Linked DNA regions of Martelella mediterranea DSM 17316. The protein of the gene in region 2 interacts with the protein of the main gene of each other region in a pairwise test. Links are inferred from orthologs where the notes say so. Each region holds a gene or a part of one and is shown on either strand. Other genes may lie near its edges.

Region 1 (2,955 bases), 1.0 Mb from region 2 along the record:
TTTCCAGCGCTTCGCGCAGCGAGCCGCAGACGGTCGGGATTTCCTTCAGCTCTTCGGCCGGCAGGTCGTACAGGTCCTTGTCCATGGCATCGCCGGGATGGATCTTGTTCTTGATGCCGTCGAGGCCGGCCATCATCAGCGCGGCGAAGGCGAGGTAGGGGTTCGCGCCCGGATCGGGGAAGCGGACCTCAACGCGCTTGGCCTTCGGCGAGGAGCCGAACGGAATACGGCAGGAGGCCGAACGGTTGCGGGCCGAATAGGCGAGCAGAACCGGGGCTTCGTAGCCGGGCACCAGACGCTTGTAGGAGTTGGTCAGCGGGTTGGTGAAGGCGTTGACGGCCTTCGCATGCTTGATGATGCCGCCGATGTAATAGAGGCAGGTTTCCGACAGGCCGGCATAGCCGTCGCCGGCAAACGTCGGCTTGCCGTCCTTCCAGATCGACTGGTGCACGTGCATGCCCGAGCCGTTGTCGCCGAAGACCGGCTTCGGCATGAAGGTTGCCGTCTTGCCATAGGCATGGGCAACCTGATGGACGCCGTACTTGTAGATCTGGGTCTTGTCGGCCATGCGGGTCAGCGTGTCGAACACCATGCAGAGCTCGTGCTGGGCGGAGGCCACTTCATGGTGGTGCTTTTCGACGACGATACCCATTTCAGCGAGAACCGTGAGCATTTCCGAACGCATGTCCTGAATGCTGTCGACCGGCGGAACCGGGAAATAGCCGCCCTTGGTGCGCGGACGGTGGGCCATGTTGCCGGTTTCATATTCGGTGAAGGCGTTCGACGGCAGTTCGGTGCTGTCGAGCTGGAAACCGGTGTTGTAGGGCTCGGCGTTGAAGCGCACGTCGTCGAACACGAAGAATTCCGGCTCGGGACCGAAATAGGTGGTGTCGCCGATACCAGTCGACTTAAGATAGGCTTCCGCCTTCTTGGCCGTGGTGCGCGGGTCGCGGTTATAGGCTTCACCCGTCAGCGGCTCCAGAATGTCGCAGAACACGACGAGGGTCGACTGGGCGAAGAAGGGGTCCATATGGGCGGTGGCCGTGTCGGGCATCAGCACCATGTCGGACTCGTTGATGGCCTTCCAGCCGGCGATCGACGAACCGTCGAACATGATGCCGTCGGCGAACAAATCTTCATCGACAGCCGAGACGTCCATCGTCACGTGCTGCAGCTTGCCCTTGGGGTCGGTAAAGCGCAGATCCACGAACTTGACGTCGTTGTCTTTGATTTGTTTCATAATTTCAGAAGCTGTCGTCATTTAACGTTTTCCTTGCATAAGAAGATGACGATAGGGATGCCCCATCTTTGTCAAAAGAGGAGGGATGGATCAGATGGCGTCAACGCCGGTTTCGCCGGTGCGGATGCGCACGACGCCCTCGACATTGGAAACGAAGATCTTGCCGTCGCCGATACGCCCGGTTTGAGCGGCGTTGCGGATGGCTTCGATGACCGCGTCCACGTTTTCGTCTGCCAGAACGACCTCGACTTTGACCTTGGGAAGAAAGTCGACGACATATTCAGCGCCCCGGTAAAGCTCCGTATGACCCTTCTGGCGCCCGAAGCCTTTGGCTTCCGTGACAGTGATGCCCTGCAGGCCGACGTCCTGAAGGGCTTCCTTCACTTCGTCGAGCTTGAAAGGCTTGATGATCGCTTCGATCTTTTTCATGAGAAAATTGCTCTCCGCTTCTCCCGTTGAAGCAGGCGTCAGCCCGCTCGGAACTTCTAATGCACATTGCATGCCAAGTTCGATTGTTCTTCGTGCAAATCCACCGAAATGAAATTGCGGCCTCGCGATTGCCGCAGCATTCCGCATGTGGCACCGAAATCAGGTTCGCCAAAAGGCGCCTTCAGGTCAATAGCGCGGCATTTCAGGGGCGCTGACGACGAGGACGCATGAATTTTGAGCAGCAACCTGTGTTTAATTAATAGGCAATTGATTACCAACTAGCCAGAAGAAAGTCGCCTCTTGCATCATCACCCGATTTTCCGCTCTATTCACCCGCGATGAAGGAGTGCCGGCCTTGCTGATGACACCTGAGGAAATGGGGCGCGCCGACGCGCTGGCCGCTGAGAGCGGTATAGACAGCTACGCGCTGATGGTAAGCGCGGGCCGGGCGGTCGCGGCCTGCCTGCTGCGGTGTTATCCGGCGGCGCAGCGCGCCGTCGTGCTGTGCGGACCCGGCAACAATGGCGGCGATGGCTATGTCGCGGCCCGCGCGTTTGCCGAAACCGGAATGAAGGTGGCGCTGTTTCACCTTGGCGATCCTGCCAGGCTCTCCGGCGACGCCCTTCGGGCGCGGCAGGATTGCGGCATGGACAGCGCGGGGCTGGATGGCTTTCGGCCGGAGCAGGGCGATGTCATCATCGATGCGCTTTTCGGCGCAGGCCTTGCCCGGCCGCTTTCCGACGAGATTGCCGCCGTGATCGCGCGGGCGGAGGGTCTGCCGGTGATCGCCGTCGACCTGCCGTCCGGGGTCAGCGGCCTGACCGGCCAGGTGCTTGGCGCGGCCTTCACGGCCTCGCATACCGTGACCTTCATGGCCGCCAAGCCCGGCCATTACCTGCTGCCGGGCCGCGCGCATTGCGGCCGGCTGGAGATGTTCGACATCGGCATTCCGCGCCGCATTCTGGCGGAGGCGGCAGGCGACCACCATCTCAATACCCCGGCGCTGTGGGCCGACAGCCTGCCGCGCGCTGGCGCCGACTCACACAAGTTCAGCCGCGGCCATCTCGGCGTGTTTTCCGGCGGCGCCTCGGCCACGGGCGCCGCACGGCTTGCCGCAATGGCGGGTTTGAAGGCGGGCGCCGGGCTGGTCACGATCGCGGCAGCGCCGCAGGCAATCCTCGTCAATGCCGCGCATCTGACGGCGATCATGCTGAAACGCATCGAGGATGTTTCCGCGCTCAGAGACTGGATCGCCGACAAGCGGTTGTCGGCCTTCGTCCTCGGCC
Region 2 (11,124 bases):
CGCGGTATGACGGCGGTTCATCGCCTTCAGAATCCTGTCGGAACCCGCCTGAACCGGCAGGTGGAGATAGGGCATCAGCTTCGGCAGGTCGCGATGGGCCTGCATCAGCCGGTCGTCCATGTCGCGGGGATGGCTGGTGGTGTAGCGCAACCGGGCAATGCCCTCGATTTCGGCAAGGTGGAACAGCAGGTCGCCGAGACCCCAGTCCGCGCCGTCGGCGCTCTCGCCATGCCAGGCATTGACGTTCTGGCCGAGCAGCGTGATCTCGCGCACGCCGTTTTCGGCGAGCCGCCGCGCTTCATCGACGATCTGCTTCGTCGAGCGCGAGATTTCAGAGCCACGGGTATAGGGCACCACGCAGAAGGTGCAGAACTTGTCGCAGCCTTCCTGAACGGTCAGGAACGCCGAAACATTCTTCGGGCGGACGCCGCGTTCCTTCTTCGGCAGGTAATCGAACTTGTCCTCGACCGCATATTCGGTATCGACCACGCGCTCGCCGGTCTTGGCCTTGCGCAGCGCCTCCGGCAGGCGGTGATAGGTTTGCGGTCCGATGACCACGTCGACATCCGGCGCGCGGCGGAGGATTTCCTCGCCCTCGGCCTGGGCGACGCAGCCCGCGACCCCGATCATCGTCTCGCGGCCCTGCTTCAGGCGTTCCGCCTTCAGGTCGCGGTAACGCCCGAGCGCGGAATAGACCTTCTCGGCGGCCTTTTCGCGAATGTGGCAGGTGTTGAGCAGGATGAGGTCCGCATCCTCGATCACCTCCGTCTGCCGATAGCCGTCGGCGGCCAGCGCCTCGCCCATGCGTTCGCTGTCATAGACGTTCATCTGGCAGCCATAGGTCTTGATGAAGACCTTGCGCTGATTGTCGACCGGAAGTGTTGTCTGTTCGCTCATGCCGGCCTTTTAACGCGCTTTGGCCGCAGAGAAAATGAAAAAAGAGAAAATCAAAAAATGGTCAGCGTCCGCGCAGCCGCTCGGCAAGCAACGTGCGCATGCGGGCCTCGACCATGGCGGCCGCCTCCTTGCGCCGGGTCTCGGCATCGAACACCACGGGCTCGCCGAAACAGACATCAACATCGAGCGCGCGCGCCTTGATGACGCCGGCAAGCGAAGGGAGCATTTCGACATCGCCGGGCCAGGCCACGATCGGGCGCAGGAACCGCCCCATCGGAAAGCCCCGGATGCCGGTATAGGCGACAGCGACCGGCTGGACATGAACCTTGCCCGTGGGCGACAGCGGAACGGCGGAGGAGGCCGCGCCGAACAGCGAATATTTGATCGGATAGATCCGGTTGCCGTCAGAGGTCGTGCCTTCGGGAAACAGGATGATGATCTCGCCGCCGGCAAGCCGGTCGGCGATCGATCCCACCTGCCGTCCCGTGCCGCGCTTGTCGGCGCGCTCGATGAACACCGAATTCTGCAACCGCGCGAACAGGCCGAAGATCGGCCAGGTCTTGACCTCCGACTTGGCGATGAAGGAGACCTCGGCAACCCGGCCCAGCACGACGATATCAAGCCAGGTGGTGTGGTTGGCCGATAAGAGCAGCGGGCGCTGCCGCTCGATCTCGCCATGAACATGAATGCGGATGCCGAGCACGAAACAGGCGACGACATGCCAGTAACGCGGTAGCTTGCGCGCGATCTTCCAACCGCGCCACAGCGCCACGATCTGCAATGGCGACAGGATAATGGTTGTCAGGAACAGAACGAGGGCGACATAGGCATAGCGCAGATAGATCATGCGCCCCGCCTACTCGCCCCTGCCCTTGATCGGGACGCCGTAAAGCTCGAGCCGGTGATCGACGAGCTTCAGGCCGTATTCGCGGGCGATCCGCTCCTGAAGCGCCTCGATTTCGGGCGACTGGAACTCGATCACCGTCCCGCTCTTGAGGTCGATCAGGTGGTCGTGATGCTCTTCGGGCAGGGTCTCGTAACGCGAGCGGCCGTCGCGGAAATCATGGCGGGCGATGATGCCGGCATCGTCGAACAGCTTCAGCGTGCGGTAGACGGTCGAAATCGAGATGCGCGAATCAATCAGCGCGGCGCGGCGGTGCAGTTCCTCGACATCGGGATGATCCTCCGCCTCCTGCAGAACGCGCGCCACGACCCGGCGCTGCTCGGTCATGCGCATGCCGCGTTCGGCGCAGATTTCCTCAAGCGTTTTCGTCAGATCGTTCATCGAGAGCGCACCGGCGGTTGAGGCCGGCAATGCCGACCGAGCGTCGTTCCACGGTCTCGGGTTAGCCGAGTTCGCGCCGCATGACAAGCGCGGTGGTCCGCGTTCCGTCATCGTGGGTGTAGTAGGCCTTTCGCTGGCCGACCTCGACAAAGCCGAGCTTGCGATAGAGCGAAAGCGCAGCGGCGTTTTCCGCCGAGACCTCGAGCAGCATGGCCTCAGCCCCCATCGCGCGCGCCTCCTGCATGGATGCCACCATCAGCCGCCAGCCGAGACCGTTCCTGGAAAACTGCCGATCGACGCAGATCGTGAGGATCTCCGATTCGTCGCCGACGCTGCGCGCCAGCACGAACCCGGCCGCCTCCGCCACCCGGCGGTTTGGCCGCGCGATATGGCCATAGACCGGGCTTTGGGCCAGCAGCTTGCGGAATTCGCCCGCGCTCCAGGACGGAGAGAAACGCTTGCGATGCAGATCGGCGGCGAGGGTGAGATGCTCCTCCTCGAGCGGGAAGAGATCGAATTCGGGGGGACGCTTCAGGAAGGAAGGCAGCATGGCATGCCTCCCTCGTGACAAAAATACTCTCGATTGGAGATGGAGCGATCAAGGGCATCAAGCGTCCTCGCCGATCTCATCAGCAATGAGACGACACGGGGAGGCCGGAACTCGCTCCCGATATTCTCTCCCGCTGGCGGGAGAGATGCCCCGAAAGGGGCAGTGAGGGTGGTGCAGCACGTCGGTCTCGTGAGGGCGCCCGTGTGGACGCGCTCCCCCCTCACTGTCGCTATTGCGACATCTCTCCCCTCCGGGGCGAGAAGATTGGGGGGCTTTGCGGCTGATGTGTGGGCGAGAGGCATGAGCGGCCCTCACGCGCGGGCGACGGCGAAGCCGAGTTGCGGCTTGGCGTCGGGGGCGCGCAGATAGAGCGGCGAGACCGATGGGCCGGGGACGACGCTTGCGCCGAGAACGGCGATTGTTTCGATCGTCACGCGATCTTCGGGCATCGGCTCCGCGAGACCAGCGACGATGGCGCCAGCTCCGACCGGAACCGCCCCGTGCCGCCGGGCAAGCCCGGCGAGATCGTCATAGGCATGGGCTGCGGGCTGTGTCAGCGGATCGCCGTCGGCGTCGAACACCTGGGCAAAGGCCTCGCCGCGGCGGGCATCGAGGGTTGCCGTCACGGCGCTGCCCGGCCGCGCGGTGCGGTGCTGGAAAGCGATGGCCGCAAGCGAGGACACGCCGACGCACTCGGCCTTGACTGCCAACGCCAGAGCCCGCGCCGCCGCCACGCCGATGCGCACGCCGGTGAAAGACCCCGGACCGATATTGACGGCGATGCGGTCAATATCCGCGGGCTTCCTGCCGGCCTCAGTGAGTGCTGAGTCGATCACGGCCATCATCCGCTCGGCGTGGCCCTTGCCGATGGTCTCGACACAACGGCCAACGAGCGAATCCGACGCGCGGTCGAACACTGCGGCCGAGCAATCCGCCTGGGCCGTATCGAGCGCCAAAATCAGCATTGCAAACCTCAGACGGCTTCGACTTCCCGCACTTCGGGAACGAAGTGGTGCAGCAGGTTCTGGACGCCGTGCTTCAGCGTCGCCGTCGATGACGGGCAACCCGAGCAGGCCCCCTTCATGTTGAGAAACACCGTGCCCTCACGATAGCCGCGGAAGGTGATGTCGCCGCCATCCTGGGCAACGGCCGGGCGAACGCGGGTTTCCAGCAACTCCTTGATGGTTGCGACGATGGTCTCGTCGCCTTCATCGAAGAATTCCTCGTCGCTGTCGGGATCGATCGCGGGCGAAGCGCCCTCGGCCATCACCGGCGCGCCGGACAGGAAATGCTCCATGATCGCGCCAAGGATCGCCGGCTTCAGGTGCTGCCACTCGGGCTCGCCCTTGGTCACGGCGACGAAATCATAGCCGAACATCACGCCTTCCACGCCGGGCACGGCGAAAAGCCGGGTCGCGAGCGGCGAAACGATGGCATCGTCGGCGCTGCGGAAATCGGCATTGCCGGCTTCCATGACAACGCGGCCGGGCAGGAATTTCAGCGTCGCGGGATTGGGCGTCGTTTCCGTCTGGATGAACATATCCATCTCCAAATCAGTTCGGGCGGCTGGCGCGTCCAGCGGTCAAGCGTTTTGACCAACAATGCCCGTTTTGTTCCTATATCGGCCTTCGGGCAGGCAAACGCAAGGGTCAGCAGAGCGCATCGATATCGGCGTCATCGAGCCCATCTGGCAGAACGGTGACCGGTATCGTAAACGCGTTGCCGCGTCCGGCGAGCATCGAGACCAGCGGCCCCGGCCCTTCCTTGGCGGGACCGGCGGCCAGAACCAGGATCGCGATATCGCGGTCTTCCTCGACCACGGCATTGATCTCCTCGGCGCGGTCGCCCTCGCGGATCACGATTTCCGGATCGATGCCGATCGCCTCGCGCACATTCTCGGCGGCCCGGTTGGCGATCGTCTCGGCCTCCTCGCGCGCCTCGGCGCGGATGATTTCCTGAACCCCGATCCACTCCTGCGCATCATGCTGCGGAATGATATAGCACAGCACCAGCCCGCCATTGGAATTCTTGGCGCGGCGGCCGGCATAGCGCACGGCGCGAATGCATTCGGGCGTATCATCCACGATGGCCATGAATTTTCGGCGATGTCCGGCCTCGCCGGAAAGACGTTTGGAAACCATTGTGTCACCCCACCAATCTCAAGAAAGCCCGCGCGGCTGTTGAAGACAAGACTGCGGCTGGAACGCGTCCGCGAGGAAAACGCTCCATCCCATCGCTTTCGCCGCATTCCGGCGGAGGTCAGGCGTTTCCGCCAGACTGCGAAATGCGGCAGGCCGGGCCGGCCCATGCCGGCGGCCAAGCCGACATCATATCATAGATCGCAGAAAATCAAGCGCCGGGGCGCTATCAGAGCAGGCCGACGATCTCGTGAACGTCCTTCATGGTCTTCTGCGCGATGGCCCCTGCCCGCTCGCCGCCATCCTTCAGGACGGCATCGATATGGCCCGGATCGGCGTGAAGACGCCGCATCTCGGCCGTGATCGGCGACAGCACGGTAACGGCAAGATCGGCGAGCGCGGGCTTGAACTGCGAGAACTGCTGGCCGCCGAATTCGGAAAGAACATCGGCCTTGGTGCGATCGGCAAGGGCCGCGAAAATGCCGACAAGATTGTCGGCCTCGGGCCGCCCCTTCAGCCCCTCGACCTCGCTCGGCAGCGCATCCGGATCGGTCTTGGCCTTGCGGATCTTGCGCGCCACGGTCTCGGCATCGTCGGTCAGGTTGATGCGCGAGAGATCGGACGGGTCCGATTTCGACATCTTCTTGGTGCCGTCCTTCAGGCTCATCACCCGGGGCGCGGGGCCTTCGATCAGCGGTTCCACCATCGGGAAGAAGGCATGCACCGGCTGATCGCCGACCGTGATGTCGATGCCCGTCCCGGCCGCGCGGATTTTCTTCTCGAAATCGAGATTGAACTTCATCGCGATATCGCGCGTCAGCTCCAGATGCTGCTTCTGGTCGTCGCCGACCGGCACGTGGGTGGCGCGGTAGACCAGAATATCGGCCGCCATCAGGCTCGGATAGGCAAGCAGGCCGAGCGAGGCGTTCTCGCGATCCTTGCCGGCCTTGTCCTTGAACTGGGTCATCCGGTTCATCCAGCCGATGCGGGCGACGCAGTTGAAGATCCAGGCAAGCTCGGCATGCTGCGGCACCGCCGACTGATTGAACACGATGTGCTTTTCGGGATCGATGCCGGCGGCGAGATAGGCGGCGGTGATCGCGCGCGTCTGCCCCTTCAGGTCTTCATGCACAAGCTGCGCGGTGATCGAATGCATGTCGACCACGCAATAGATGCAGTCCATCTTGTCCTGAAGCGCCACGAATTTTCTGAGCGCGCCGAGATAATTGCCGAGATGCAGATTGCCGGTCGGCTGGACGCCGGAGAAGATTTGCGGCTTGAATTCACTCATGTCAGTTCTCTTTCGGACGGGTGGAGGGCCCGGTTCATCGGGTTTTGCTGGCAGCGCTTATGCACCGCAGCGCGCGGCGCGTCAAACTGAGAAGCGGTCCTATCCGCGGCGGCGGCGGACGAGTTTCATGATCAGCGCCCGGTTGACCCCGCCGGTGGCGAGCACCAGGCCGAAATAGACCGCCATGGCGATCGCGATCAGGATCAGCACCCCGCCGAGCTGCTGCATGAAATGAGCCCCCGGCGCAAACCAGGCCGCAAGCTTCACCGCCGCGAATTTCACCGCCGCCGCCATCGCGGCGCCGCTCAGGACGATCAGCGGTATGCGGCGCATCAGAAGGCTGTCGAACTTCAGATGACCGGAGATCACGAGCGTGGTCGCCAGCAGAACCACATTGGTCCAGCCGGAGACCACCTCGGCAAGCGCAATGCCGCGCTCGGCAAGGATCGGAAACAGCGAGATGGCGAGCACGGAATTTATTCCTACCGCTATCATCGTGAACCGCATCGGCAGTTTGGTGTTTTCGCGCGCGTAAAAGGCTGGCTGGAGGGCTTTGGTGAGCGCGAAGGCCGGCAGGCCGAAGGCGTAGACCGTCATGATCGCGGCCACCAGCGTCGTGGTCTCGGGCGTGAACGCGCCGCGTTCATAAAGCACCCGCGTGATCTCGGTCGAGATCATCATCAGGCCGAACGCCGCCGGAACGGTGAGAAACAGCACGAATTCGATGGTGCGGTTCTGGATGTGCCCGGCTTCCTTGAAATTACCGCCCTTCAGCGCCCGCGACAGTTCCGGCAGCAGCACCACGCCGCCCGCCACGCCGACGACGCCGAGGGGCAACTGATAGAGCCGATCGGCATATTGCAGCGCGGAGATCGCGCCGTCCTTGCCCGACGCCACCGCCTGGCCGATCAACTGGTTGATCTGGATGACGCCGCCGGTCACCGCCGCCGGCACGGCGAGCGCGACGAGCCGCCTGATCTTCGGCGTTATCTTCGGCATGCGCAAGGTGAAGCGCATGCCGGCGCGGCGGACATCGATCCAGACGACTGCAAGCTGGATGATGCCCGCGCCGAGCACGCCCCAGGAAAGATACTCGGCCATCGTCTGCGGATCGGCCTTGACCCAGACGCCATAGGCCAGCACCGCGATCAGCACGACGTTGAGGAACACCGGGGCGATCGCGGCGGCGAAATAGCGGTGCAGCGAGTTCAGCATGCCGCTCATCATCGCCATCAGCGACATGCAGATCAGATAGGGAAACATCACCGATGACAGCCTGACCGTCATCTCGAACTTGTCGGCATCATCGGCAAAGCCCGGCGCGATGATGAAGCGCACGATCAGCGGCATCGCCAGTTCCATCACCACGGTGATCAGGAACAGCGCCGTGAACAGAACGCCGAGAACCTGCTCGGCGAAGCGCTTGGCGCCGTCGACGCCGCTTTCCTCGATCTCCTTGGAAAACAGCGGCACGAAGGCGGCGTTGAACGCGCCTTCGGCAAACAAGCGGCGAAACAGGTTCGGGAAGCGGAAGGCGGCGTAGAACACGTCGGCCATCGGCCCGTTGCCGAGCGCCGCCGCCATCATGGTTTCGCGCGCGAAGCCGAACAGCCGGCTTGCGAAGGTGGCGCCGCCAACGGTGGCGAACTTGCCGACAAGGCTCATTTCTCGCGCCCGTCCTTGGCGTCGACGCGCCGCGCCTGCGTGCCGATTTCAGCCGGCAGCAACATGCCCGGCGGCATGCCCCTGCGGTAATCGTCGCCCTTTTCCTCAAGCACCGCCTTCATCCGCTCGACAATCGCCGCCTGCCGGCTTTCGCTGGTGATCTTCGCGCCGACAAGGTCGGTCACGTAGAAGCTGTCGATCACCTTCTCGCCGAAAGTGGTGATCCGGGCGGTCTGGATGTCGAGCGAAAGCTCGGACAGCGTCTGCGTCACATCGGCAAGCAGGCCGGTGCGGTCAAGGCATTCGATCTCGATGACCGTGAAGATATTGGAGAGCTTGTTCGACACCGACACATGAGTCGGTACCGAGAACGGCCGCACCGAACGGCGCTCGCGCTGGCGCGCGGCGATCAGCTGGTTGAGGTGCTTGTGGCCGGACAGCAGGTCCTCGATCAGCTTGCCGATCGTGTTGGCGCGCCGCAGCTCGTCGGCGTCATCGTCAAAGGCCCGGTTCAACAGGATCGTATCGAGCGCCCGCCCGTCCGTGGTGGTGAATATCTGGGCATCTGCAATGTTCGCTCCGGTCGCGGCACAGGCGCCTGCGATGATCGACAGCAGCCGCGGATGGTCCGGCGCCAGAAGCGTGATCTCGGTGATATCGTGGAACGCGTTGGTGCGCACCATGGTGGAGAACAATTGCCGCGACTTGTCGGCCTCGCGGATAAAACGGGCGTGACGGACCTGGTCTTCCAGCGGCACCGTGAGCAGATAGTTCTGGTATTGCAGATTGGCGTATTTGCGCCGCTCGGCATCCTCCCAGCCGGTGAGCGAATCTTCCAGCCGCTCGATGGCGTGCTCGGTCCGCGCCTTGCGGGAAACGGCGGAGAAGCCGCCCGACAGCAGGATTTCGGTTTCGTAATAGAGGGTGCGCAACAACTGCCCCTTCCAGCCGTTCCAGACATCCGGACCGACAGCGCGGATATCGCAGACTGTCAGGATCAGCAGGAGGTTAAGCCGTTCGAGCGACTGAACCTTGTCGACGAAATCGACCACCGTCTTGCGGTCGTTGAGATCGCGGGTCTGCGAGGTCATCGACATCAAGAGGTGATATTCGATCAGCCAGGCGACCTGTTCGGTCTGCTTCGCCGTCATCCCGAAACGCGGGCACAGCTTGCGCGCAACCCGGGCGCCGGCGATCGAATGATCTTCCTTGCGACCCTTGGCGATATCGTGCAGCAGCACCGCGACATAAAGCACGGCCCGATCCTCGACCGACTGGATCAGCCTTGCGGCAAGCGGATGGAGTTCAGACTCGCCGCCGGCATTGTCGATCTCCGACAACACGGCAACCGCGCGGATCAGGTGCTCGTCGACGGTGAAATGATGATACATGTTGAACTGCATCATCGCGACGATACGGCCGAATTCCGGGATGAACCGGCCGAGCACGCCGGCCTCGTTCATGCGCCTCAGATAAAGCGCCGGGTCGTTGCGGGAAGTCAGGATCGAGAGAAACAGCCGGTTGGCCTCCTCGTTTTCCCTGAGCTCGGCATTGATCTGCGACAGCGAGCGCGTCACCACCTTCAGCGCATCCGGGTGGAATTCCAGATCGTTGATCACCGCGACATAGAAGAAGCGGATGATGGCGACCGGGTCCTTCTTGAACACGTCCGGTTCGGCGAGCGCGATCCGGCCGCTGTCGGAGACGAATTCGAGCGAACCCGGTATCTTGCGCTGGCGTTTATATAGCTTAGACCAGACCACCTGCCCGAACGTCGGCGAGGCCTTGGCCTGCTGCTCCTCAAGGTCGGAGCAGAAGATGCGCGTCAGGTCGCCGACATCCTTGGCGACCAGGAAATAATGCTTCATGAACCGTTCGACCGCCGAAAGGCCGGGCCGATCCTGATAATCGAGGGCGGCGGCGATTTCGGCCTGCACGTCGAAGGTCAGCCGCTCCTCGGCCTTGCCGGTCAGGAAATGGAGGTGGCAGCGCACCGTCCACAAAAAGTCCTCGGCGCGCAGGAACAGCTTCAGCTCCTGGCGCGACAGAACGCCGAGTTCAACGAGCTGAGCGGTGTCGCGCACCCGGTAATAATATTTCGCGATCCAGAACAGCGTGTTGAGATCGCGAAGCCCGCCCTTCCCCTCCTTGACGTTGGGGACCACGAGATAGCGCGTGTCGAAGGACTTCTGGTGGCGCTGGTCTCGCTCGGCGAGTTTGGCGGCGATGAAATCCGGGCCGGTATCGGCCACCACCTCCTTGTCAAAACGCCGTTCCAGCGCGTTGGCAAGCGCCTTGCGCCCGGTGATATAGCGCATTTCCAGGATCGAGGTACGGATGGTCATGTCCGCCTTGGACAGCTTGATGCACTCCGTGACGCTGCGGGTCGCATGGCCGACCTTCTGACCCATGTCCCAGAGCATGTAGAGGATATATTCGATCGCCTTCAGCGTATCGGCCCGGTCGGTTTCCTCGATCAGGAACAGGAGGTCGATATCGGAACCCGGCGCCAGCGTGTCGCGTCCGTAGCCGCCGACGGCGGTGATCGCAAATTCCTTGCGGGTATCGGGAAAGATCGTGCGGGTGACCAGATCATGCAGCGCGATCAGCATCTGGTCCTCGAGCCAGGAGATGCGCCGCGCGCATTCCAGTCCGCCGCCATCGGCTTTGAGCAGTTCATAGGCGCGGGCGCGGCCGGCGGCATTGACCTCCTTCAGTCGTGCCAGGATCGCCTGACGCGTCGCATCCGGATTGCCGTCATTCTTGCGCGCGATCGCCCGCAGCTCGTTGCGCAGCGCCGCAGGCTCGAACACCTCCGTCATGGCATAGGAATCGGCTTGTAGCGGCGCGGCCTTCACGGTGTTCTGCGCCGCGCGCTCGCGCTGCTCTGCCCTTTTTGTCTGCATGGACCTGCCTTTTCATCGGCGGTTCTCGCGCCGCCGCAGGTTTCTTAAAGCAAATCACTCATCAATGGAAACGGCATCATGCATTTTCCGCTTCAGCGCGTAGAGCGTTTCCAGCGCCTCGCGGGGGGTCATGTCGTCGGGCCGGATATCGGCGAGCATGGCCTCGACCTCGGAGGCTTTTGGCGCGGGCTCGGGCGCGCGCATGGCGGACTGGAACAGCGGCAGATCATCGATCAGGCTCGCGGCCGGGTTCTTGCGGTCGGCATCCTCCAACCGCGTGAGCACGTTCTTCGCGCGCTTGACCACGGCAGCCGGCAGGCCGGCGAGACGGGCGACCTGAATACCGTAGGAGCGATCCGCAGCACCGGGCCCGACCTCGTGCAGAAACACCA
Region 3 (10,489 bases), 3.1 Mb from region 2 along the record:
TCAGGACGCTTGCGCGGGACTGGCGGCCCTATCGTTCGGTGGCGGCCCGGATTCTCTGGGCGCACTACGCGCAGATCACCAAAAGGGACGTCCTCCCGGTGGGATAAGGCTTTTGTGGTATTTGGCAGTCGAAACAGACGAGGCGATTAATCAGGCTTCACAATACTGTAACAACGAGCCTAATATACAGGAGACAGATGCCGAATCGATCAGGAGAGCAACTTGACGATTGCAGTCTCGCCTCAGGCCTTGCCGGCGCTCGTTCTGAACGCCGACTACAGGCCGCTGAGTTATTACCCCTTGTCGCTCTGGTCCTGGCAGGACGCGATCAAGGCCGTGTTCCTCGACCGTGTCAACATCATCGCCGAGTATGATCAGGCCGTGTCCTCGCCCAGCTTCTCGATGCGGCTGCCGAGCGTCGTCTGCCTGAAGACCTATATCAAGCCCTCGCGCCACCCGGCCTTCACCCGCTTCAACGTTTTCCTGCGCGACCGCTTCCAGTGCCAATATTGCGGCAGCCGCGAGGAACTGACCTTCGACCATGTGATCCCGCGCTGTCGCGGGGGCGAGACCACTTGGGAAAACGTGGTCGCCGCCTGCTCGCCATGCAATCTGAAAAAGGGCTCTCGGCTGCCCAAACAGGCCGGCATGATCCCCTTCCAGAAACCCTTCCAGCCGACGGTGCAGGACCTGCACAATAACGGCCGGCAGTTCCCTCCGAACTACCTGCATGAAAGCTGGCTGGACTATCTCTACTGGGACAGCGAGCTGGAGCCGTAAGCAGGCGCCTTGCGCGCCGGCAAATGCGGAGTCAGAGGCCTCCAGCCATGTTCTGGGTAGCCGGAGCATCAGATTCGGCTGCGCTCAGCGTTTCGTCAAAGCCGAGCCCGAAAAACTGCAGTGACACCACCGCGATGACGAGCATCAGCGCCACCCAAAACGGTATGCGGTTGTAAAACGGCGTGGGCCTGAAGCAATACGAACAGTTTTTCGTTCCAAACCGCAGAGGGTGATGACAGGAACATTTGAAGAGTCTGAGATTTTTCACATTCAGCCCAAATCTTGCGGTGTTTCCAACTCGGCAGAGCTAACGCCTGCCTTCCCCTGGACTTTTTTTGGTATTTCACCTATCCGGCACAAGCCACAAAAACAATCACCCATTCATGACAACAACAAGATTTGATCATCGATCGCGGCATGCACATTCGTGCTGAACGAAACCGCAGCCGGGAAAGTTCCCGCTCGGGCCGATTATCCGGTCGAAACATCATCCGACCGGGGTTGAGCCCGCGTGGAACAACAACACCTTCAGCGATAACAATACATTAAATTGCACGTATGCGTGCGGTCAATACAGAGTAGGGCAGGCTCGTTTCCGAAGTGTTCGTTCTTTTCACGGCAAGCTTTCAAGCCTCGCATAGAGGCTACCCGCAACGCGGCAGGAAACAGCGGATTCGGTCTTGGCTCGGGGCGCCCGAGGCGCGCCCTTGAAGCAGGCCTTTTTCGAACTTCATGTTTCGGGACGCTTCGTGGATATCTGCGGCTTTCGCCTCGCCACGAAATAATGAACCCGCCGGTCTGACCGGCGGGTTCTGCGATGCATGCTGAAATCGTCCGGGGTCGCCGCATGGCGGCCCCGGTCGGGCTTACATGAATTCCGGGTAGGCTTCGACGCCGACCTCGGACTTGTCGAGACCCATCTCTTCTTCCTCCGGCGAGACACGGATGCCCATGATGGCCTTGAGGATGAACCAGATGACGAACGACACGATGAAGGTGAAGGCGCCGATGGCGACGATACCGACAATCTGGGTGCCGAAGGACGTGCCGTCATTGGTCAGCGGTACGATGAAGGTACCCCAGATACCGGCAACAAGGTGGACCGGGATCGCGCCGACGACGTCGTCGATCTTCAGCTTGTCGAGCAGCGGCACGACGACGATGACGATCACGCCACCGATACCGCCGATGAACAGGGCCGCCGGAACGGACGGCGTCAGCGGTTCGGCCGTGATCGAGACCAGACCGGCGAGCGCGCCGTTCAGGACCATGGTGACGTCGACCTTCTTGTAGACGATCTGCAGCAGGATCATCGTGACAACCGCGCCGGCCGCAGCGGCCAGGTTGGTGTTGACGAAGATCTTGGAGACATCGCCGGCATCCGCGATCGAGCCGATGGCAAGCTGCGAGGCGCCGTTGAAGCCGAACCAGCCGAGCCACAGGATGAAGGTGCCGAGAACGGCGAGCGGGATGTTGGAGCCCGGCATCGGATGAACGGAGCCGTCAGCGGCATATTTGCCCGTACGCGCCCCGAGAACAAGCGCACCGGCCAGAGCGGCCCAGCCGCCAACCGAGTGAACCAGCGTCGAACCGGCGAAGTCGGAGAAGCCCATTTCGGAAAGCCAGCCGCCGCCCCACTGCCAGGAACCCGTGATCGGGTAGAGAATACCGGTCAGGATGACGGTGAAGATGATGAACGGCCAGAACTTGATGCGCTCGGCAACCGTACCGGACACGATCGAGGCGGTGGTGGCGCAGAACACCATCTGGAAGAACCAGTCGGAGGCAACCGAATAACCGGCAGCGCCGTCATCCATGCCGGGGCCCGGGAAGACGTAGGGGCCAAACGAGCCCATGAAGCCGCCGTCAACGCCGGTATACATCAGGTTGTAGCCGGTGAACCAGAACATGATGCCGCCGACCGCATAGAGGGCGATGTTCTTCAGGCCCTGCATCGAAGCGTTCTTCTTGCGCACCAGGCCCATTTCCAGCATGGCGAAGCCTGCGGCCATCCACATGACCAGGAAGCCGCCGATGAGGAACAGCAAGGTGTTGAAGATCACGACCGTATCAGCGGCGGGCGCGCCCGAGGCCACTTCAACCACGGCCTCTGCGGCCTCTTCCTGAGCGAAGGCAGGAAAGGCGGCGGTCGCTGCGGCAAGGGCAGCAAAACCCGCAATATATTTGAGTTTGGAAGACATAGACTGATTACCCCCTGCTGATTTACAGCGCTTCGGAATCGGTTTCGCCGGTGCGGATACGCACGGCCTGTTCGATGGAATAGACAAAGATCTTGCCGTCGCCGATCTGTCCGGTCTTGGCGGAGGAGGCGATCGCCTCGACAGCCTTTTCGACCACATCGGCGGCGACCGCGACTTCGATCTTCAGCTTGGGAAGAAAGCTGACGGCATATTCGGTACCGCGATAGATCTCGGTGTGCCCCTTCTGCCGGCCGTAACCTTTCACTTCGGTCACGGTCAGGCCCTGAATGCCGACGGCGGTGAGGGCCTCACGCACCTCATCCAGCTTGAACGGCTTTATGATGGCCATCACAATTTTCATCTGGTTTCCCATCCTTTGTTACCCGCAGCTTCGAAAAGCCGGTTCTCCTTACCGCCCTCGAATAGAAATTCGTCAGCGGCCTATCGCAGACATACAAAGACCGTGCCAGTTTGGAACTGACGTCACAAATAATTGATATTAATGGGATATTTTCGGGAAGATATGTGCGACGAAATGCCCGCCACAAAGTTGCGGCGATTCCGTGCGTTATTTTTGGCAATTGCCTTTTTTTTATGCAAATGCCGGAATGAGAATCAGACACGCCCTCTCAGGCCGTCAATCAGAAGGCCCAGCATGCGCGCAATATGGGCATTTTCATCCTCTTCGGCGTCATAGCGCCGGGCTACGCCTTTTTGTAGAACGGCCAGGCGTGATCGCGAATGCGGATCAGGCCTTCCTGTGCGACGGAGGCCACCAGCGTGCCGTCGCGGCTGAAGATGCGGCCATGGGCAAAGCCCCGGCCGCCATTTGCCGAAGGACTTTCCTGCGAATAAAGCAGCCAGTCATCAGTCTCGAACGGCCGATGGAACCAGACCGCATGGTCGAGGCTCGCCGCCTGCACCCGGTCGGAAAAGACTGAACTCTGGTGCGCATAGAGCGTCGCGTCGAGCAGGGTCATGTCCGACATGTAGGCGAGAAACGCGGTCTGATAGTCGCGCCCGTGCGGCGACGGACCATTGGCCCGAATCCAGATATTCTGCTGGCCGCCGGGTTTCTTGCGCCAGAGAAAATTGTCGAGGTCAACGGGCCTGATCTCGATTGGCCGCTCTCGCATCCAGTAATTGCGCACCGGAGCCGGCGCGTTCTCGGCATCATTCATGATGTCGCTCCCCGCCAGCTCTTCAGGCGGCGGAACATCGGGCATGGCATGCTGATGCTCAAAGCCATCCTCCTCGATCTGAAACGAGGCGGTCATGATGAAAATCGGCTGGCCGTGCTGGATGGCGCGGACGCTGCGGGTGGAAAAGCTGCGCCCATCGCGCAACCGCTCGACCTGGAAGATGATCGGCACCTCGGTATCGCCGGGACGCATGAAATAGCCGTGGAGCGAGTGAACGAGATGCCCTTCGGGAGCCGTTCTCTGGGTCGCCACCAGCGACTGGGCAACGACCTGACCGCCAAAGACGCGCTGCCAGGTGGTGGCAGGGCTCTGGCCGCGATAAAGGTTCTCCTCGAGCCGCTCGAGATCGAGAAGAGCGGCGAGCGCCTTGCCGCCGTGGTCATTGCCGGGCTGTGACATTTGAACGCGGTCCCTATATATCCCATGAGTATCGCAATGGCCTATAACAGCTTTGCTGAGAAGGAGCGAGATATGGCGAGACGCAGGAAGGATCGGGATATGAAGGATATCGTCATCGTAGGCGGCGGCTATGTCGGGCTCTCGGTCGCGGTCGCGGTCAAGAAAGCAGCGCCCCACCTCGACATCGAGCTGATGGAGGCGGCGCCGGCCCATGTGTGGGAAAAGGACGAGCGCGCCTCCGCCATTATCGCAGCCGCGATCAACATGCTGAAAACGCTGGAACTGTGGGACGAGATCAAGGACCACGCCCAGCCGATCAACGAGATGATCGTCACCGATTCGGAGACCGGCGAGCCGGTCAAGCCGGTGTTCCTCACCTTCGGCGAACGCGGTGAGGCGAGCGACCCCTTCGCCTACATGATCCCGAATGTCGCGATGGTCAGGGCGCTGCGCCGGGCGGCCGACACGCTCGGCATCACGATCCGCCACGACGCCGCCGTGACCGATTTTTCGGCCGAGGGCGGCCATGCGAAACTCACCCTTGCCGACGGCGAGAAGATCGCGACGCGGCTGGTGGTTGCCTGCGACGGCGTGCGCTCGCGGCTGCGCGACATGGCCGGCATCAAGACGGTCAAATTCGACTATGGCCAGTCCGGCATCGTCACCACCGTCGCCCATGAGCGCCTGCATAACGGCCGGGCGGAAGAGCATTTCCTGCCGGCGGGCCCCTTCGCCATCCTGCCGCTGACCGGTAACCGTTCCTCGCTGGTCTGGACAGAGCGCACCGAAGATGCCCAACGCCTTGTCGACAGCGACGACATGGTGTTCGAGGCCGAGCTGGAGCGCCGCTTCGGGCATCATCTCGGCAAACTCACGCTGGCCGGCGGCAGGCGCGCCTTTCCGCTGGGCCTCACGCTGTCGCGCTCGTTCATCGCGCCGCGGCTGGCGCTGGCAGGCGACGCGGCCCACGGCATCCACCCGATTTCGGGCCAGGGCCTCAATCTCGGCTTCAAGGATGTCGCGGCTCTTGCCCAGACCATCGTGGAAGCGGATCGCAATGGCCTCGACATCGGCGCGCTCGACACGCTGGAGCGTTATCAGCGCTGGCGGCGGTTCGACACGGTGCGCATGGGCATGACCACTGATGTGCTGAACCGGCTGTTTTCCAACGATATCGGCCCGTTGCGCATGGCCCGCGATTTCGGCCTCGGCGTGGTCGATCGCATGCCCCGGCTGAAGCGCTATTTCATCGAGGAAGCCTCCGGCCGGACGGCTCGAGACCTGCCGAAACTTCTGGCCGGCGAGCCGCTCTGAGCAAGGCGGGGCGGCTTGCTTCTCAAGCCTGCACCCCTTCAGGACGTTACATCAAAGCTGACGAAAATCGAAAGGGCCGGTCAATGACCGGCCCTTTGCAGTATCGGTTTTGCGCGCATCGCGTCTCAGCCCGGACGCGACACGAAGGCGCGGCTGACCACGCTTGCCGAATTGGCGTCGGGGCCGAATTCGGTTTCGCCGGTAATGTCCAGCAATTCCTGCAGCTTGCCGCGGGCGCGGGCAATGCGGCTCTTGATCGTGCCGATCGCGCAATGGCAGATTTCGGCTGCCTCTTCATAGGAAAAGCCCGATGCGCCGACCAGAATGATCGCCTCCCGCTGATCGCTCGGCAGTTTGTTCAGCGCTTCGCGGAAGTCCCGAAGGTCCATCGCGCCATATTGCGCGGGATGGGTGGAAAGCCGCTCGGTGAAGACATTGTCGGAATCCTGGATTTCACGACCGCTCTTGCGCATCTGGCTGTAGAACTCGTTGCGCAGGATGGTGAACAGCCAGGCCTTGATATTGGTGCCCGCGGCAAAGCTGTCCTGCTTGGCCCAGGCCTTCATGATCGTGTCCTGAACCAGATCGTCGGCGAGATCCTGATGGCCGCAGAGCGAGACGGCGAAGGCGCGCAGGCTTGGCACCGTCTTCAGCATATCCCGCTTGAAACTCGTATCTTCGACTGTTGCCACGGCGATCACCCCTTTTTTCTGGGCGCGGATGCGGCCTCGGCCGCGTCCAGACGCTCGAGAAGATCGAGAAACCGATCCGGGATTTCCTCCTGTTCGACAGCATTGTAGAGAGCCTTGAGGCGTCTGCTGATCGCCTCTTCGGGACTCTTGGCCGTACCGGGCATGTTCGAACCTTGTTCAAGGTCGCTATTGTTCTTCACCAGTTTTCGCCTCGCTACATTCCAACGATTCCATTCAAGCCGAAAACGCGGCCCAAAATAAAATGTTCCGCTCTTCGGGAACTTTTTTTCGTCTCCCGCATTCTTGCTTCTTGAGGAATGCTCTAAAAGAGATACCCGCAACGACCTATCGAGGCAGGAGACTACCAGACATGTCGCTTTCAACACGTATCGCCGCCCATCTACCCTACCTCAGGCGTTACGCACGTGCCGTTACCGGCTCCCAGACATCGGGCGACGCCTATGTTGCCGCCGTACTCGAAACGCTGATCGAAGACGTTTCGCTCTTTCCGGAGGACGGCGACGATAAAGTCTCGCTCTATAAACTCTTCTCTCAGCTTTTCAGTTCCACAACGATCGAAATCGAGGAAATCGAATCGCCCTTTTCCTGGGAAAAGCGGGCTGCGGCCAATCTCATGGCGCTGCCGGCCAAGCCCCGCCAGGCCTTTCTGCTGATCTCGCTCGAAAACTTCTCCCATGAGGAAACCGCCCAGATTCTGGACGTCGAGAGCGATAGCGTTTCCAACCTCATCGATGAGGCCTCTTCGGAAATCGCGCGTCAGGTGGCGACCGATATCATGATCATCGAGGACGAACCGCTGATCGCCATGGATATCGAACAGATGGTGGAAAGTCTGGGCCACCGCGTCACCGGCATCGCACGCACCCACGCCGAAGCCGTCGACCTGTTCAAATCCTCGCGTCCGCGCATGGTGCTCGCCGATATCCAGCTTGCCGATGGCAGCTCGGGCATCGACGCGGTCAACGATATCCTTGCCACCGAATCGTTGCCGGTGATCTTCATCACCGCCTTCCCGGAAAGGCTTCTGACGGGCGAGCGTCCAGAGCCGACCTTCCTGGTCACCAAGCCCTTTAACCCCGACATGGTCAAGGCGCTGATCAGCCAGGCGCTGTTCTTCCAGGAACATCACGAACAGGCTGCTTGAGCCTTAAAACTTCCGTAAGCATGAGGGCGGCTCCGGCCGCCCTTTTTCATTGGGACCGGAACTCCGGTGGCCCTCGGGCGTTTTCCCTCTACAAACACAAGGAGAATGTCCATGCTTTACTATGCCGTTGTTTTCCTGGTGATAGCCCTGGTCGCTGCCGCACTTGGTTTCGGCGGCATTGCCGGCGCCTCAGCAGGTATCGCGCAGATTCTGTTCTTTCTGTTTCTGCTGTTCTTCGCCGTCGCGGTCATCGTGAACTTCGCGCGCAGCCGATAGAACCGAGTTTCCCCTCCCGAAAACGGGCCGCCTGTTGGCGGCCCGTTTTTTGTTGTCGTGTTCTGGCAAACAAAAAAGGGCGGGAGCGCCTTGGCGCTCCCGCCCTTTAAACTTTCATATCGCGATATCAGTGCGAACTGTTCATCCAGCTATCCACATCGCGTTCGGCCTCGTCACGCTCCTTGCCGTAGCGCTCCTGGATCTTGCCCACGAGCTTTTCGCGGTTGCCGGCAACGACATCGAGGTCGTCATTGGTCAGCTTGCCCCAACGGGCCTGCACTTCGCCGGTAAACTGCTTCCAGTTGCCTTCAATACGGTCCCAATTCATAAGCCTGCTCCTTTCAGCTTAGCTTTCACTATGCCCAATCAACGCGCCACCCGATCCGGCAGTTCCATACCATCGTCGAAGATTGACAAGCCTCCGAAAAACAGGAATGTACGAACGCAGGCACTGAGTGCCGGTGCGCACAAGCAAAATGAATCAAATGCTTCATCGGTCACGTGCTTCTTTCGGCACATATTCGCGAATAACCGAAGTCATTTCACTTTCTTGGCGCGTGTGAGTGAAATTGGCCGGCTGGAAGCCGGTCGGGCTGTGAAGAAAACATGCGATTCGACAAGGCAGACAACGGCACTGTTTCGACCATCAGCCGCATCCTCCCCGCGCTGGTGTTTCTGGTGGTGGCCATTATCGGCATCGGCATGTCGTTTTCGATCTACCGGGCGTCCGAGGTCGAGCGCCGCGCCAAGTTCGAGGTCGTCGCCGGCGACGCCACCGACCGGATCGTCAACCGTTTCTACCAGCACATGTCGCTCCTGGAGGCGACCAAGGCGTTCTTCGAGGCAACCGACGGCAATATCGACCGCTCCGCCTTCCGCACCTATGTCGGTGGCCTTGATACCGAAGGACGCTATGACGGCATCCAGGGCATCGGCTTCGCCCGGATGGTCTATGCCGGAAACGAGGGCCGCGCCGAGGACATGATCGGTCGGGCCTATGGTGAGAACCACCCGATATGGCCCGAAACCGACCAGGATTACCGTGCCGCCGTGGTGCTGCTGGAGCCGGACAATGAGCGCAACCGCGCCGCCATCGGCTACGACATGTACAGCGATCCGGTACGTCGCGACGCCATGGCCAAGGCCTTTGCCAGCGATACGCCGCGCGCCAGCGGCCCCGTGGAACTGGTGCAGGAAATCACCGAGAACAAGCAGGCCGGCTTTCTGCTCTATTTGCCGTTCAAGATGGATCGCGGCGAGAACAATGCGGACGGCAATCTGCCGCTTTCCGGGTTTATCTATGCGCCGTTTCGCGCCGGCGATCTCTATCGCGCGGTGATGAACGCCTCGCCTGCGCTGCCCGTGGCCATCCACGCCTACGACAAGGATGCGCCCGAAATTCCGTTGTTCGAATCCGCGACCTATGATGCCGCATTGGAGCGCAGCGCGCTCACCTCGTCCCGTGAGGTCGATATCGCCGGCAGGACGTGGGTGCTGGAGATGACGCCGAGCGCGGCATTCGAGAAGGCCGCCTTCGATATCACGCCCTTTGTCGTCGGCTGCGTGGCGCTGCTGCTGGCGGTCGCCCTCGCTCTTGCCGCGCAATGGCAGATCAAGGCGCTGGCCGCGGCCCGCGAGGTTCAGCGCGTAACCGAGAAATCCCTGCAGGAACGCGAGCTGATGCTGCAGGAGATGAAGCACCGGATCAAAAATTCGATCGCCCGCATGCTCGCGATCGCCCGCCAGACCGCCCACCACTCCGAAAGCCTCGAGCAGTTCGTCGAATCCTATTCCGCCCGGCTGCAGGCCATGTCGACGGCGCAGGATGTGCTGACCCGTTCGCGCTGGCAGCGCGCCGACCTGAAGGAGCTGCTGAACAAGGAACTGGAGCAGGTGTTCGGCAATGGTGAATCGCATTACGAGGTCTACGGCCCGAGCGCGGAGATCGACGAGAAGGCGACCCAGGCCTTCAGCCTCACCTTCCATGAACTGGCCACCAACGCGCTCAAATATGGCGGCATGTCGGGCGACGGCGCGGGCCTGAAGGTCTCGTGGAGCTTTCAGGGCACGGGCGCCGAGCGCAAGCTGAAGCTGATATGGGAGGAAACCGGCGCCGGCCCCGTCGCGCCGCCGGAACGCAAGGGCTTCGGCACCCGCCTGATCGACGCCAACATCATAGGCGAGCTGAGCGGCACGATCGAACGCCAGTACGGCGAGGACGGCCTGAAGATCGAGATCACCTTCCCGAACCCCACCAAGCGGACAGCACCGCGCCGCTCCCGCTGGCGCCGCACCCGCCGCGCGCGGCTGGCGGAAAAGAAGGGCGAGTGAGCCGCTGCGCCGGATCAATGGAGGCGCTGCGTCTCGGATCAGCGATGTGCGGGAAAGATGGTGCCCCTTGCCGGAATCGAACCAGCACTCCTTTCGGAACCTGATTTTGAGTCAGGCGCGTCTACCAGT

What was found.
Region 1: the proteins of Mame_RS19610 (region 2) and Mame_RS14960 interact in binary tests that used the Escherichia coli proteins (3 or more experiments, as listed by UniProt). The link is inferred for Martelella mediterranea DSM 17316 from one-to-one orthologs.
Region 3: the proteins of Mame_RS19610 (region 2) and Mame_RS27110 interact in binary tests that used the Escherichia coli proteins (3 or more experiments, as listed by UniProt). The link is inferred for Martelella mediterranea DSM 17316 from one-to-one orthologs.

Annotation. Positions count from the first base shown.
Region 1 is NZ_CP020330.1:3,199,457-3,202,411, reverse strand. It holds Mame_RS14960 (P-II family nitrogen regulator), read right to left. Parts: upstream 1,670-2,955; coding sequence 1,331-1,669; downstream 1-1,330. Other genes in the region: Mame_RS14955 (bifunctional ADP-dependent NAD(P)H-hydrate dehydratase/NAD(P)H-hydrate epimerase), read left to right, coding at 2,031-2,955; glnA (type I glutamate--ammonia ligase), read right to left, coding at 1-1,261. UniProt on the Escherichia coli protein: P-II indirectly controls the transcription of the glutamine synthetase gene (glnA). P-II prevents NR-II-catalyzed conversion of NR-I to NR-I-phosphate, the transcriptional activator of GlnA. When P-II is uridylylated to P-II-UMP, these events are reversed.
Region 2 is NZ_CP020330.1:4,197,047-4,208,170, forward strand. Bases 7,623-11,124 are described here. They hold Mame_RS19610 ([protein-PII] uridylyltransferase), read right to left. Parts: upstream 10,733-11,124; coding sequence 7,823-10,732; downstream 7,623-7,822. Other genes in these bases: murJ (murein biosynthesis integral membrane protein MurJ), read right to left, coding at 7,623-7,826; mutS (DNA mismatch repair protein MutS), read right to left, coding at 10,787-11,124. Also shown: tRNA (N6-isopentenyl adenosine(37)-C2)-methylthiotransferase MiaB, read right to left, coding at 1-897; olsA (lyso-ornithine lipid O-acyltransferase), read right to left, coding at 959-1,744; Mame_RS19575 (Fur family transcriptional regulator), read right to left, coding at 1,754-2,182; Mame_RS19580 (GNAT family N-acetyltransferase), read right to left, coding at 2,244-2,732; tRNA (adenosine(37)-N6)-threonylcarbamoyltransferase complex dimerization subunit type 1 TsaB, read right to left, coding at 3,044-3,697; Mame_RS19590 (NifU family protein), read right to left, coding at 3,706-4,272; Mame_RS19595 (universal stress protein), read right to left, coding at 4,382-4,873; trpS (tryptophan--tRNA ligase), read right to left, coding at 5,100-6,161; more of murJ, read right to left, coding at 6,261-7,622.
Region 3 is NZ_CP020330.1:1,093,723-1,104,211, reverse strand. The notes cover bases 1,680-4,546. They hold Mame_RS27110 (P-II family nitrogen regulator), read right to left. Parts: upstream 3,355-4,546; coding sequence 3,004-3,354; downstream 1,680-3,003. Other genes in these bases: tesB (acyl-CoA thioesterase II), read right to left, coding at 3,686-4,546; amt (ammonium transporter), read right to left, coding at 1,680-2,981. Also shown: Mame_RS05070 (DNA-3-methyladenine glycosylase family protein), read left to right, coding at 1-107; Mame_RS05065 (HNH endonuclease), read left to right, coding at 223-780; more of amt, read right to left, coding at 1,647-1,679; more of tesB, read right to left, coding at 4,547-4,582; Mame_RS05045 (ubiquinone biosynthesis hydroxylase), read left to right, coding at 4,682-5,896; Mame_RS05040 (sigma-70 family RNA polymerase sigma factor), read right to left, coding at 6,022-6,552; Mame_RS05035 (NepR family anti-sigma factor), read right to left, coding at 6,594-6,788; Mame_RS05030 (response regulator), read left to right, coding at 6,959-7,753; Mame_RS05025 (DUF1328 domain-containing protein), read left to right, coding at 7,865-8,029; Mame_RS05020 (CsbD family protein), read right to left, coding at 8,157-8,357; Mame_RS05015 (CHASE domain-containing protein), read left to right, coding at 8,636-10,360. UniProt on the Escherichia coli protein: Involved in the regulation of nitrogen metabolism. Regulates the activity of its targets by protein-protein interaction in response to the nitrogen status of the cell.